Regions from separate parts of the Shewanella sp. NFH-SH190041 genome, predicted to be linked through region 1. Evidence: predicted binding sites of a transcription regulator. Region 1 holds the regulator's gene; the other holds the start of a gene.
The links. Region 1 encodes sigma-54, which starts transcription at its own class of promoters, with help from an activator protein. Its sites were predicted from a motif close to GTTGGCACGNNNNTNGNNT; they were not measured.
Positions count from the first base shown of each region.

Region 1 (7,410 bases):
GTTTGTCGCCGCCAGTGCATCATTAAATGGCATGACAGATACAGCGATTGGTAATGTTTTGGGCTCAAATATTGCCAATATTACCCTGATACTCGGCGTTACCGCCCTGTTAGGTGCCATTGCCGTTAGCTCTCAGACGCTGATCCGTGAAATCCCTATTATGTTGGCGGCCACTATCCTTGCCGGTTATCTGCTCCATGACGGAGTATTGTCCCGGCTCGATGGCATACTGCTACTGGGCGTATTTATCTTGTTAATGGGATACTTTATTTGGCATGCCCTGACCAATAAACAGCAAGATGCCTTTGCTGATGAAACTGACAGTGAAGTTCCGCGGGATGTGCCCACTACAAGAGCCTTATTCTGGCTCGTTGTCGGTATTATTCTGCTGCCACTGTCAGCGGATTATATGGTGGACGGTGCTGTAGGTATCGCCCAAGCATTTGGTTTATCCGACTTAGTCATCGGCCTGACCATTATTGCTGTGGGCACCAGTTTGCCAGAATTAGCGGCATGCATCGCTGGTGTGTTGAAGAAAGAAGACGATCTGGCGATCGGCAATATTGTCGGTTCTAATCTGTTCAATATTCTTGCGGTATTGGCTATCCCAGGACTGCTGGCGCCCGGTACAATTGATGCCCAAGCCGGTAGCCGAGATTTTTATATGGTGCTGGCAACCAGCAGCTCGCTGGCGCTGTTAGTGCTGCTCAGTGGCAGAAGGCGGGAACTTAAACGCTGGCATGGGGCGTTATTACTTATCACTTTTGCCGCTTATCAATTCATGCTGTTTCAGTCAGTGTAATCACTGAAAACCCAGAGAGATCCTGAAATGAATGACAGACAACAGTTGCGCCAATGGGGGCGCAAAGTGATCGATACCGAAAAACATGCACTGGATAATCTTTATCAGTTTGTCGACAGCGAAGCATTTGCCGATGCCTGTGAAATGATGCTGGCCTGCAGTGGTAAAATTATCGTAATGGGCATGGGTAAATCAGGGCATGTCGGCAATAAAATTGCCGCTACACTGGCCAGCACCGGAACCCCTGCTTTTTTTGTTCATCCGGGTGAAGCAAGCCACGGCGATCTGGGGATGATTTCTGAAAATGACGTGGTTTTAGCCATTTCCAACTCAGGTGAATCCAGCGAAATACTTACTCTGATGCCGGTGATTAAACGACGAGGCATCAAGATGATCGCCATTACCGGTAAACCCGAATCCAATATGGCGCGTCACTCACAGTTACATCTTTGTATTCAGGTACCAGAAGAAGCTTGTCCGCTGGGATTGGCCCCGACCTCAAGCACCACGGCCACTTTGGTCATGGGCGATGCGCTGGCTGTGGCCCTATTACAGGCCAAAGGATTTACCCGGGATGATTTTGCCCTTTCCCACCCAGGAGGCAGTTTAGGACGCAAGCTGTTACTCAAAGTCAATGACATTATGCACTGTGGAGAGGAACTGCCTCTGGTACAGGATGATATCTGCATTACCGATGCCCTGTATGAAATTTCCCGCAAAGGGCTCGGCATGACCGCAGTAATTGATAATCAAGGGCAGCTTGCCGGTATTTTCACCGATGGAGACCTACGCCGGGTTATTGATGCCGAAGTCGACCTACGCAGCACACCAATAGCCCGAGTGATGACAAAAAATTGTGTTACTCTTGGCAGCAATGTACTGGCAGCCCAAGCGCTCAAAGTGATGGATGAAAAAAACATCAATGGACTTATCATCGTTGATGAACAAAAACACCCCGTCGGCGCGTTAAATATGCTGGATATGGTTAAAGCAGGAGTGATGTAACATGCAAAAACAGGGGTTCTATGGTCCTGTTGCCGCGGATGTCTGGCACAAGGCATCGAAAATTAAACTGCTGATCTGTGATGTGGATGGTGTCTTTTCTGATGGTCGCATCTACCTCAGTAACAGCGGAGAAGAATTAAAAGCATTTCATACCCGGGATGGGTATGGCATCCGTTCGCTACTGTCGACCGGATTTAATATCGCCATTATTACTGGTCGCCAATCTCAATTAGTGGAAAACCGTATGACCGCCTTGGGCGTGAGTGAGATTTTTCAGGGGGTGGATGACAAATTACAGCCTTTTACCGCGCTACTCACAAAGTATAATCTCCAACCAGAAGAAGTGGCCTATATCGGTGATGATATTGTTGATCTACCAGTGATGCGGAATGTCGGCCTCGCGGTTTGCGTCGCTGATGGACACCCTGCCGTCAAACAACATGCCCATTTAGTCACCTATACCAATGGGGGCTTTGGGGCCGTGCGTGAACTCGCCGACTTATTGCTCCAGAGCCAAAATAAGTTGGATGCCGCCCACGGGATGAGTGTATGAACCGGGTAACACTGGCTATTGTGTTATTTTTTTCCGTGGCGCTGGGCCTGTATTGGCAGGCCTATGTTAAAAAAAATGCAGCAGAAAACACTCCGCAAAGTCATGTTATTCAACCTGATTTCGTTGCAGACAACCTGACTTCAGTTAGCTTCAATGATGCCGGCGAAGTCGAAAGTCGGCTGTCTGCTGCACATATGGAGCATTTTGATGCATCCAATCAAACCACATTCACTCAACCTGTTTATTTGCTGTATCCCGCCAATGGACAGGCGCAGTGGCGCATTCAGGCCAGTGAAGCCACATTGGATAAAAACAGCAATAAAGTCGTGTTACAAAACAATGTTATCATTGACGCCATCAGTCCCAATGAGCCAATTCAGCACATTAGCACCAGCTATGTCAGCCTGAATTTAAAGACCATGGTGATGACATCTGATAAGGAAATTCATATACAAGGCAATGATTTCACTATCCGGGGACAAGGTCTGCATGCCGAACTAAACAAGCAGACCGTTGAATTATTACACGAGGTTACAGGAATTTATGAACCCGATTAAACCCATTATTGCGGCACTATTATGCACCCTAAGTTTCGGTGCTTTAGCCGCCATGGACGATTTAACCCAGGATGTTCATATCGATGCAGCAAGCCAATTTGCCGACATCAAAAATAAGCTGGTCGTCTATCATGGGCCTGTGGTTGTTACCCAAGGTAGCATCAAGATCAAGGCCAGCGAATTAAGTGCAGATCAGAAAAAAGGCATCACCATCTTAATTGCTCGGGGCAAACCTGCGACTTATTCGCAGCGGATGGATAATGGCAAACTGGCCACCGCCAGTGCCAAAGAGATCCAGTACAACATTAATAAACGCACTCTGACCCTGATCGGAGACGCTGCAATTGAACAAGATGGCAGCCAGGTAACCGCCGAGCGCATCGTATACGACATCCAGAAACAGCAAATGAAAGCTGAGGGCAGTAAAAACCCGGCAGACCGTGTTATCACCATTATCAAACCGGAAAACTTCCAGGACGATGGTAAAAAAGCACCGTCTCAAACGCCGACTCAACATCTTCAGCAAGAGCAGCAAAACTGATGACGCAACTAACTTTGAAAGCCGCGCATCTGGCAAAAAGCTATAAAAGTCGTAATGTGGTTAAAGACGTCAGTCTGGAAGTCAAAACCGGGCAGATCGTCGGTCTACTGGGGCCTAACGGGGCAGGTAAAACCACCACCTTTTATATGGTCGTTGGCTTGGTTAAGAGTGACCGGGGACAGATTTTTATCAATGATGAAGACCTGACACTGGATCCCATGCATATGCGGGCACGCAAAGGCATTGGTTACTTGCCTCAGGAAGCCAGTATTTTCCGTAAATTATCCGTACGGGACAATATTATGGCAGTACTGCAGACCCGCAAAGATCTCACCCGGGATCAGCGTGAAGAGCAGCTGGAGCATCTGTTAGAAGAGTTCAACATTACCCATATCCGTGATTCCATGGGGATGGCCCTATCCGGCGGGGAACGCCGCCGGGTTGAAATTGCCCGAGCATTAGCGGCAAATCCTAAATTTATTCTTTTAGATGAACCATTTGCCGGTGTAGACCCTATTTCAGTTATCGATATCAAAAAAATTATTGAGCAACTGAGGGATAGGGGCTTAGGCGTACTGATCACCGACCACAATGTGCGCGAAACCCTCGATGTCTGTGAACACGCCTACATTGTCAGTCACGGTAACTTGATTGCGGAAGGAACTCCTGCTGAGATTCTAGATAACCAACAGGTGCGCACAGTGTACTTAGGCGAACAATTCAGGCTATAGTTAGGTTTAACGCCTTCAGACATGGCGCTGAGCGGCTCTTATCAGGAACCTTTCCGCTGCTCACCAGTATTTTCCATCACAAATATTCTAAACAGGGATTTGCGGTTATATGAAAGCGTCACTCCAGCTCAAACTGGGTCAGCAGTTAACCATGACGCCTCAGTTGCAACAGGCGATCAGATTACTGCAACTTTCATCTCTCGAGCTACAACAAGAAATCCAGCAGGCATTGGATGCAAATCCGCTGCTGGAGATGGATGAAGAGCAATACGAAGCAGACACAAAAGAACAGGACGCCATATCAGACGAAGAACAATACCGTACCGAGACGCCGGATAGTTCAACTGTCGATACCGCTGATGCTGTCACTCAGGAGTCAATGCCCGACGAACTTCCCATGGATACCACTTGGGATGAAGTCTATACCGCTTCACCAGTATCCTCAGGTGCTGCTGGACGTGATGACGATATGCCATTTCAAGGGGAAACCAGTGAAGGGCTTTATGAACATCTGGAGTGGCAGAAGAACCTGACCCCATTTTCTGATAATGACAATGCTATTGCCACCGCCATTATTGAAGCCATTGATGAACGCGGCTATCTGACTCAAACCACAGCAGAGATTCTCGAAGCATTAGGCGATGATGAAACCGAGTTGGACGAAGTTGAGGCTGTTCTAAAACGTATTCAGCATTTTGATCCTATTGGCGTTGGTGCCCGGGATCTCAGTGAATGCTTGCTAATCCAATTAGCCCAGTTTCCCTCTGAAACGCCACATATCGACAACGCACGATTACTGATTAAAGATTATCTGGAGCTGATTGCCGGGCGGGATTTTCGCACTTTAATGCGCAAGACTAAACTGAAAGAAGATGACTTGCGCGATGCCATCAATTTAATCCAGCAACTTAATCCACGCCCTGGATTGCTGATCAGTCGAGAGTCCGACGAATATGTCATTCCCGATGTTTCTGTCAGTAAGAAAAATGGCCGTTGGGTTGTAGAGTTAAACCCTGATTGCATGCCAAAACTCAGTGTTAATCAGCAATATGCAGCAATTGCACGCAGCAGCAAAAATCAATCTGATAGTCAATTTATCCGAGGGCACCTACAAGAGGCTAAATGGTTTATCAAAAGTCTCGAGAGCCGCAATGATACCCTGTTAAAAGTGGCCAATTGTATTGTACAGTTTCAACAAGGCTTTTTTGAATTCGGCGACGAAGCCATGAAACCCATGGTACTCAATGATATTGCTGAAGCGGTGGAAATGCATGAATCCACGATTTCTCGGGTAACAACCCAAAAATACATGCACACCCCTCGGGGCATTTTTGAACTGAAATATTTTTTCTCTAGCCACGTCGGAACCGAAGATGGCGGAGAATGCTCTTCAACTGCCATCAGAGCCTTTATCAAAAAACTGGTGGCTGCAGAGAACCAGAAGAAGCCATTAAGCGACAGTAAAATGGCACAGCTTCTGGCCGAACAAGGAATAAACGTGGCAAGACGGACCATCGCAAAATATCGAGAAGCGATGTTAATCCCGCCTTCCAATCAACGTAAGAGTTTATAAAACCACTGGGACAATGGAGGTAGATATCTATGCAAATCAACCTGACGGGGCATCACATCGAGATCACCGACTCATTGCGTGAGTATGTAGAGAGCAAATTTACAAAGCTTGAACGCCATTTCGAACAGATCAATAATGTCCACGTTGTGCTGAATGTTGAGAAAATGCAACAGAAAGCAGAAGCAAAATTACACCTTAATGGCGGTGAGATTTTTGCCACATCCGAACACGCGGACATGTATGCCGCCATTGACACCCTGATAGATAAACTCGATCGTCAGGTCATTAAACACAAAGAGAAGTTGACTAAACACTAACGATGGAACTCAGTACCATCCTGCAGCCGGAATGCACGACCTGTGCCACTCCGGGCAGTAAGAAAAAGGTACTGGAGCTGATTAGCGACCTAGTCGCCGCCCAGTACCCCACCCTTTCCGCTCAGGAAGTCTTTGAAAGTCTTCTTGCAAGGGAAAAAATGGGGAGCACAGGTATAGGAAATGGTATTGCGATTCCCCATGGCCGTCTCGCTAACATAGAACAACCTATCGCCGTATTGGTGAAATGCACCGAGCCAATTCCTTTCGATGCCATAGATAATCAACCGGTGGATATTTTATTCGCCCTCTTGGTACCGGAAGCCCAATGTCAGGAGCACTTAGCCACACTCTCAGCAATGGCAGAGAAACTCAGCGATAAACAAATCGTAAAACAGTTACGTAAAACTCAGGATGAAACTGAACTTTACCAGGTGATTGCCGGATGAAACTCGTTATCGTCTCAGGCCGCAGCGGCTCAGGAAAATCTGTAGCGCTTCGGGTATTGGAAGACTTAGGTTATTACTGTGTTGATAACCTACCATTAGCTTTGATTGGCAGCTTGCTTGAACAGTTGAAAAATAGCAATGAACAAGTCGCTATCAGTGTTGATGTGCGCAATCTACCAGAGCAAGACAAACTGCTAGAGCAACAACTAAGCGGCTTGCCAAATAACATTGAGATTACCAGTTTTTACCTGTATTCGACCGATGAGGTTTTACTCAAGCGCTATAGTGAAACCCGTCGGCTACACCCTTTATCCAAAAATCAAGCATCACTGCAAGAAGCAATCAAACTTGAAGGACAGTTATTGGCACCACTGTCCAGCGTGATGGATCACTTTATCGATACCTCAAGTTTGAATATTTATGAACTCAGTGATCGCGTTCGACACATACTGTTAGGGCATGTAGAAAAAGAACTGGTGATCACCTTTGAATCATTTGGTTTTAAACATGGTATGCCCGCAGAAGCTGATTTTATGTTTGATGTGCGTTTTTTACCTAACCCACACTGGGAGCCTGAATTACGCCCATTTACCGGTCGAGATCAGCCTGTGCAAGAGTTTCTAAGCCGTCAACCACTGGTAAATAAATTTATCTGGCAAATCGAAAACTTACTCGAGACTTGGCTGCCCCATTTGGAGCGTAATAACCGCAGCTATCTCACTATTGCCATCGGTTGTACCGGGGGACAACATCGCTCCGTGTATATTGCCGAACAATTAGCCAAACGCTTTGCATCATGCCATCACTCAGTGCGTATCCGTCACAGAGAACTTGGCGATGAAGCTTGAGAAACAGATTACCATCTGTAATCAATTGGGGCTGCAC
Region 1 covers NZ_AP026070.1:714,919-722,328, reverse strand. Annotated here, with positions in the region: gene NFHSH190041_RS03215 (calcium/sodium antiporter) at 1-802, shown strand, start outside; gene NFHSH190041_RS03210 (KpsF/GutQ family sugar-phosphate isomerase) at 830-1,807, shown strand; gene kdsC (3-deoxy-manno-octulosonate-8-phosphatase KdsC) at 1,809-2,360, shown strand; gene lptC (LPS export ABC transporter periplasmic protein LptC) at 2,357-2,917, shown strand; gene lptA (lipopolysaccharide transport periplasmic protein LptA) at 2,904-3,458, shown strand; gene lptB (LPS export ABC transporter ATP-binding protein) at 3,458-4,189, shown strand; gene NFHSH190041_RS03185 (RNA polymerase factor sigma-54) at 4,299-5,762, shown strand; gene hpf (ribosome hibernation promoting factor) at 5,792-6,079, shown strand; gene ptsN (PTS IIA-like nitrogen regulatory protein PtsN) at 6,082-6,525, shown strand; gene rapZ (RNase adapter RapZ) at 6,522-7,373, shown strand; gene NFHSH190041_RS03165 (HPr family phosphocarrier protein) at 7,363-7,410, shown strand, end outside.

Region 2 (7,410 bases), 1.0 Mb from region 1:
ACTGCTTATATCTCTACAGGGAGGGCGTTTACGATAAGCATGTTTATTCATTGTGAGGCGGTCATGTAAAAGTCTTTTTATTCAACACCTTGTAAGTGGTTCGCTTCAGGGTGTTGGTTATGACAGAATCGGGTGAGCGTAATATATGGATGCCGACCTGATGGTCGTATTTAGGGATACAGTAAGGAGTACTGGACGTGATCTCTCACAGTGACAGGTTTGATCAATGGATTCGGGATAGATTTGTCGTTCTCAATACTGAGTTAGAGCGGTTATATGCTGAACAGGCAGATCGCAGTCGGGTTGTTGGCATTGGCGATGAACTAAAACAGACGCTGCTGGAGGAAGGTAACAGGCTTATTTCCGCATTGTTGTTGGAGGGAAATACCGATCAAGGATTTGATGCCGCATTTGATTTGCTCGGTAATGTTGGTCTGTTTATGGCGGCTTGCCGCCGACATGAATTAACCGAACCTTTCCGGGAAACCGTGTCCCCTCTGTATGAGGCTTCTGCGCTGGCTATGCACATTGGTGCGTCTATCGGCGTTACCCCCAGATTTGCCACCGCACACCTGACGACCCATAACCGGGCAATTAATGGCGTGTATAAGCGTTTTACCTCTTTGCCCGCTGAGCAGTTGTTTCTGGATTATAACACCCGCGGTATTTTGGCCTACAAACGCGCCGCTGATGCCCTGTTAAAAATTCGTCCGTTGGGTTTGTCTCATCCACTGACGGCGGATCTGTTATCTGTCGCTAATGATGCTCTGGCTCAGGTTCAATGCAGCAATGCTGAGTTGTACCAGCAACTTAACACTGATGACTTCTTTTATCAGGTGCGTCCCTATTACAAACCCTACCGGGTAGGGAGCCAGATTTATCGTGGGGCCAATGCCGGTGATTTTGCGGGCATCAATGTGATTGATATGCTGCTAGGGCTATGTCCGGCTAATGATCCGGCGTATTCGCCACTGCTGGTGGATAAATTCCTCTATATGGTGCCGGAGGATCAGCGGATATTGCGTGATTGTATGCGGATGAATAATTATCTGGATGAGTTTTTGGTTTTGATTGCGCAACACCAGACAAAACAGCCCTGGTTTGCGAAACATTTAGCCCTGTTTTTGGCTGTGTGCCATAGCCATGGGGTGACCGCTGCTCAGCACCATGAGCAACTGGTCGAAAAATATATTCGCCAACCTGCCAGTGCGTTGGCGCCTGAATATCTGGATAAAGTAACGGCCAGTGGGCCGGCTCTCGCTCAGTTGTTGAGCGGACTAGAAAAGCTAAAAGATCGGCGATGCGCGGCTAAGCGGGATGATATTGCGACCCGGCATGATGATATTGTCCGGTTGCAACAGGAATTGGAGCGCTTGGTATGATATCGCCCACTCAAGCTAAGATTGCTGCTGACAGACAAGACGGTATGTTATTACCTGAGGGTGTGCAGCAGGATTTTTGTTTACCCCAAGGCAGCTATTTACTCAGCCATTCGGTTGGTCGGCCGCTTCGCCGCGCTTCGGAGGTTTTCGCCCGGCAATTTTTTACCCCTTGGCAGCAGGGCGAAGCCGAGCCTTGGCCTGATTGGCTCACGGTGATTACGGGGTTTAGACAGGCGCTGGCAAGGTTGTTTTATGATGATGCCGAGCACTTCTGTCCCCAAGTGAACCTCTCTTCAGCATTGAGCAAAATTTTGTTAAGTCATCCTCGCTTGGCTCGCCGTCCTCATATTTTGCTCAGTGAACAGGATTTTCCCAGTATGGGATTTGTGATGCAGCAAGCGCCGGAGCATGCCCAACTGCGGTTTATACCGCGTAATGCTGATATCACTGATGTAAATGTCTGGCTTGATCAGTTTACAGCACAGACAGATCTGCTGTTTATCAGTCAGGTTTATTCCAATACAGGCCAACGGGCACCTGTAGCCCAGTTAGTCGCAGAGGCGCGCGCCCGGGGCATAATTACTGTGGTGGATGTTGCTCAGTCTGCCGGGGTGATTCCACTGGATCTATCTGTAACAGATGCTGATTTTGTCATTGGCTCCTGTGTGAAATGGCTTTGTGGTGGCCCGGGCGCAGGGTTTTTATGGGGCAATCCGGCGATGTTGCCTCAGTGCACCCCAAGGGATGTTGGCTGGTTTAGTCATGCTGAGCCCTTTGAATTTGATATTCACCATTTTGTTGCCGAACAAAATGCGTTGAAATTCTGGGGCGGAACGCCGTCCATTGCGCCATTTGTGTTGGCTGCTGACAGTATTGCTTATATGGCGAGGCTGGGAGATAAGGTATACCAACATAATCAGACCTTACTGGATAAGTTACACAGCTTAGTTGGGGAGTATTTGATCTCCCCGATGGCGAGGGATAAACGCAGTGGCACTGCAGTTATTCATACTCTGGATGATCAACGTTTACTGACGTTATTACAGCAAGCGGGAATGAGTGTCGATTTACGCGCTGCAGGTGTGAGGGTGTCGCCGCATATCTATACCCGTGAAGCAGAGATAGACAAATTGGCCTGGTTATTGGCAAAGGTTAAACATTGCTGACACTGGCATGAAAAGGTAATTCTTGTTGCTGCTGTTTCAAGTATAGCTGTAAATCTTGCTCACAGTGCTGTAGTAGGTGTTCTGCGCCTTTGGCATAAAGTCCCTCATAAATCAGTGGCGTGACTTCATATTGGGTGCCTTTGAGCAATCCGCCGATGTGTTTGACCTGATTGGCAAAACGGCGAGTCATAACATCAGCAAGACAGTGTCCCAGCCCTAAGGTGCGCCAAGTGGGCATGACATAACCGAAAATAAGATGACAGCAAAGCCCGAATTCTTCCGTTCCTGAGGGGTTACCCATGGTTTCCCAGCTGTCCATCAACGAGTAGTTAAAACAGATAAAGGCGACGGGTTTATCGGGCTCATTTTCTTCAAAGGCTAATAGAAATTCATTGCAGCGCTGCTGGTTTTTTACCACACCAAATGACATTTCAAAGCTGTGGTGGATGGCCTGTTTGAGTTGTGGATCTTTTTCCAGCGCAAGGAAATAACGCATCACAGCCAGATGATCTGTGTCGTCTGATTTATCGTACACGCTGAGGGTGGGGATATAGGGATTACGGCTCCACTCTGGATGCCGTTCAGCCAGAATGGCTAGATTGTCACAGGAGATCCGCTGCACATAGCCTTTACCATGGCGGTGGTGGCAGGAAGGGTAATCGTCCAGTAAGAACAGTGAGTCAAACAGCTTGTCCCGCGTTAACTGGGCAGAGTTGGCGACCATCTTCAGCTTTATACCTGTGTTGTTCTGATGCGAAAGGGATCTCTTGTCAGACAGCCAAGCTGTCCTCTGTGAGCGGCGACCCATTAAGTTTTAGTCGAGGATCGGCATTAATGCCATTTGCTGATGATTTTATTGGTGGAAAACAGCGTTATTACCACAGGAAAATGAACGTATTGGTGCACGGCATTTTAATTTGTTGTGGTTTGCGCTGGCGGGGAAAACTGGTAATTTTAAGCTTCGGATCATTAAGCAGAGGATGCTTGAAGTATGGTACGGAATATCATGTTAAGCGGTCTGACTGGCGTTGCGATTGGTTACGGTGCGGCTTGGCTAGGCGGAACCGATGAGTTTTCAGCCCCGGTAGCTGAGAGTGATGATGCGGCGAAGTTAACGCAACTGAAAAACGAAATTGCTATGCAGCAGCTGGAAAATGATCTGCTGGTGCGTATGGTTAAGGCTGGTCTTCGTGGTGATATTGCCGACCATATGCAGACTTACCGGCAGTTAGCTCATCAGCGCCGCCCGCAACCACCGGTAAACACGACGGATAACTCTGTTACTTCACCCCCTTCATTTACTGCAGATACGCCTACCAAAAAAGGACAGCCAAAGCCGGATAGTGTCGATGCTCAGGCATTGGTTGCTCGAGTACAACGGGCTGATATTGCCCTGCAAAAACAGGCACTGGCCGAGGGGTGGGCGGATGCGGGGCAGTTGAATCAGGCGCGGCGAGAGTTATGGCAAGAGGCGAAAAATAGTCTGATGGAACAGCAATATATGGCAGGGCTTCATCAAGCTGGATTACCGAATATGTTGTTTCTTGGCAGTACCAAAACCAAGGCCGCCAAAGCCTTAGGACTTAAGTATGGTGATGTACTGATGACTGTGGCTGGTCAGCGGGTATACAGCCGAGATGATTTACGTTTGCAGTTAGAGAATTTGGGCGTCGATAGCACCTTGGAGCTGACATTTAACCGCCAGGGGCTGATTTTGCCGGTAACCGTTACGGCATTAAATCAATCTCTGACTTTATACGGTGACTCTGTAGCGCCGGAGGCGTTAAGCCATAAGCGGCGCTAAATAATCCTCTAACTCAGCGTTATCTTTGTGAAATAGAAACGTTGTTTGCAATAAAAACCCGGCCTTAGCCGGGTTTTTTTAATGCGCTAATGGATTAGCTGATGACGATTACAGGCTGAAGTACAGCTCAAACTCTACTGGGTGAGTGGTACGGCTGATCCGCTCTGCATCAGCTGTTTTCAGCGCGATGTAAGAGTCAATAAAGTCATCACAGAACACGCCACCACGGGTCAGGAACTCACGGTCGGCATCCAGTGCTTCCAGTGCATTTTCCAGTGAGGTGGCAACTGTTGGGATCTCAGCTGCTTCTTCCGCTGGCAGGTCATACAAATCTTTGTCCATGGCTTCGCCCGGATGGATCTTGTTCTGAATACCGTCCAGACCAGCCATCAGCATGGCTGCAAACGCCAAGTATGGGTTAGCCATTGGGTCAGGGAAGCGCACTTCAATACGGCGCGCCTTAGCACTTGGTACCACTGGGATACGGATAGAGGCGCTGCGGTTACGGGCAGAGTAAGCCAGCATAACAGGTGCTTCAAAGTGAGGAACCAGACGCTTGTAAGAGTTGGTACTTGGGTTGGTAAAGGCGTTGATAGCCCGAGCATGCTTGATGATACCGCCGATGTAATACAGTGCAGTTTCAGACAGGCCACCATACTTGTCGCCAGCAAACAGGTTAACCCCGTCTTTTGCCAGTGACTGGTGAACGTGCATACCACTGCCATTGTCACCTACGATAGGCTTAGGCATAAAGGTCGCTGTTTTACCGTAAGCATGGGCCATGTTGTGCACCACATACTTCAGTACCTGAATTTCATCTGCTTTTTTGGTCAGTGTGTTAAAGCGGGTCGCAATTTCGTTTTGACCAGCGGTTGCCACTTCGTGGTGATGAGCTTCAACGACTTGGCCCATTTCTTCCAGCACCAGACACATGGCGCTACGCAGATCCTGGGACGAGTCGACTGGAGCAACTGGGAAGTAGCCACCTTTTACCATTGGGCGGTGGCCGGTGTTGCCTTCTTCATAACTGGTGCCTGAGTTCCAAGCCGCTTCTTTGGCGTCGACCTTATAGAAACAACCAGACATATCAGCGCCGAATCGAACATCATCAAACAAGAAGAATTCTGGCTCTGGGCCAACCAAAACAGTATCTGCGATACCTGTGCCACGCATAAATTCTTCTGCTTTTTTGGCAATGGAACGAGGATCGCGGTTATAGCCCTGTAGGGTACCGGGCTCAAGAATGTCACAGCGGATTAGCGCTGTGGTTTCTTCGGTGAAAGGATCCAAGACAAATGATTCTGGATCTGGCATCAACACCATATCGGACTCGTTGATGCCTTTCCAACCTTGGATGGATGAGCCGTCAAACATTTTACCTTCTTCGAAGAAGTCAGCATCTACCTGATGGGTAGGAATGGATACGTGTTGCTCTTTACCTTTGGTATCGGTAAAGCGTAAATCCACAAATTTGACTTCGTTTTCTGCCAGTTTTTCTAAAACTGTTTCGTATGACATGCTGAGCCTCCACGGGGTAAAGGTTGGAAACCTTCCTTCAATTTATGTCTGTATTCTGTACGTTAATCCAGCTTATAGCTTATATTGCTGGCTTTTTCTGTTATGTTAACTAATTAGCTAAACTTGTGCCAAGCTTGCAAGGTATTGATTTTCAGAATTATTTTATTTTGGCAGCATCAATGCCAAGGCTGAGTTGCACCAATAGAGTGCATCTACTGCACCAATTTAGTTGCGTGTTGGGTAAGTTAACCAACTTGGTGCACATTAGGGCGGTCAGGGAAGATTTACACGGAAATAACTATTATTAATAAGGTGTGCAAAAAATAATCCTGTGCGACAGCTCACTGGTGGAGTAGAATAGCCCACTTTTTAAAGCTGCGGCCGTTTTCGGCGGTGGTTTGTATACCCCCCAATTTTACTGATGGTAAGAGGTTTATCCGTGCTGGAAAAATTAAGAAACATCGCGATTATCGCGCACGTTGACCATGGCAAAACGACCTTGGTTGACAAGCTGCTGGCGCAGTCAGGCACCCTGGCAACCCGTGGCGAAGCGACTGAGCGGGTGATGGACTCCAACGATCTGGAAAAGGAACGTGGAATCACGATTCTGGCCAAAAATACCGCCATCAAATGGAACGATTACCGCATTAACATCGTGGATACTCCTGGACACGCTGACTTCGGTGGTGAAGTAGAGCGTGTTCTGTCTATGGTTGACTCTGTGTTGCTGCTGGTTGATGCGGTAGACGGTCCAATGCCACAGACTCGCTTCGTAACCCAGAAAGCATTTGCTCAAGGTCTGAAGCCAATCGTTGTTATCAACAAAATCGACCGTCCAGGCGCTCGTCCTGACTGGGTTATCGATCAGGTATTCGATCTATTTGACAACCTGGGTGCGACTGATGAGCAGTTGGACTTCCCAATCGTTTATGCCTCTGCACTGAACGGTTTTGCTTCTCTGGATCCAGATGAGATCAGCGAAGATATGACGCCATTGTTCCAAACTATTGTGGATCAGGTTTCTCCTCCAGATGCGGATGGAGAAGGCGATTTTCAGATGCAGATCTCTCAGCTGGATTACAACTCTTATGTAGGTGTTATCGGTATCGGTCGTATTAAGCGCGGTAGCGTGAAGACCAACCAACAGGTCACTATTATTGGTGCCGACGGTAAAACTCGTAACGGTAAAATGGGTCAGGTCCTGGGTTACATGGGTCTGGAACGTCACGAAGTTGATAGTGCCAATGCCGGTGACATCGTAGCCATTACTGGTCTGGGTGAGCTGAAGATCTCTGACACAGTGTGTGCTGCTGGTGCGGTTGAAGCATTGCCGCCACTGACTGTGGATGAGCCTACTCTGACCATGACCTTCCAGGTAAACACTTCTCCGTTCGCGGGTAAAGAAGGTAAGTTCGTGACTTCACGTAACATCCTGGAACGTTTACAGCAGGAATTGGTACATAACGTAGCACTGCGCGTAGAAGAAACCGAAAGTCCTGATCGTTTCCGCGTATCAGGCCGTGGTGAACTGCACCTGTCT
Region 2 covers NZ_AP026070.1:3,990,230-3,997,639, reverse strand. Annotated here, with positions in the region: gene NFHSH190041_RS17795 (PrnB family protein) at 198-1,382, shown strand; gene NFHSH190041_RS17790 (aminotransferase class V-fold PLP-dependent enzyme) at 1,427-2,548, shown strand; gene NFHSH190041_RS17785 (hypothetical protein) at 2,535-3,272, opposite strand; gene NFHSH190041_RS17780 (hypothetical protein) at 3,540-4,352, shown strand; gene glnA (glutamate--ammonia ligase) at 4,461-5,870, opposite strand; gene typA (translational GTPase TypA) at 6,310-7,410, shown strand, end outside.
Region 2: the regulator sigma-54 is predicted to act here: its motif matches at 5,985-6,003, upstream of glnA (glutamate--ammonia ligase).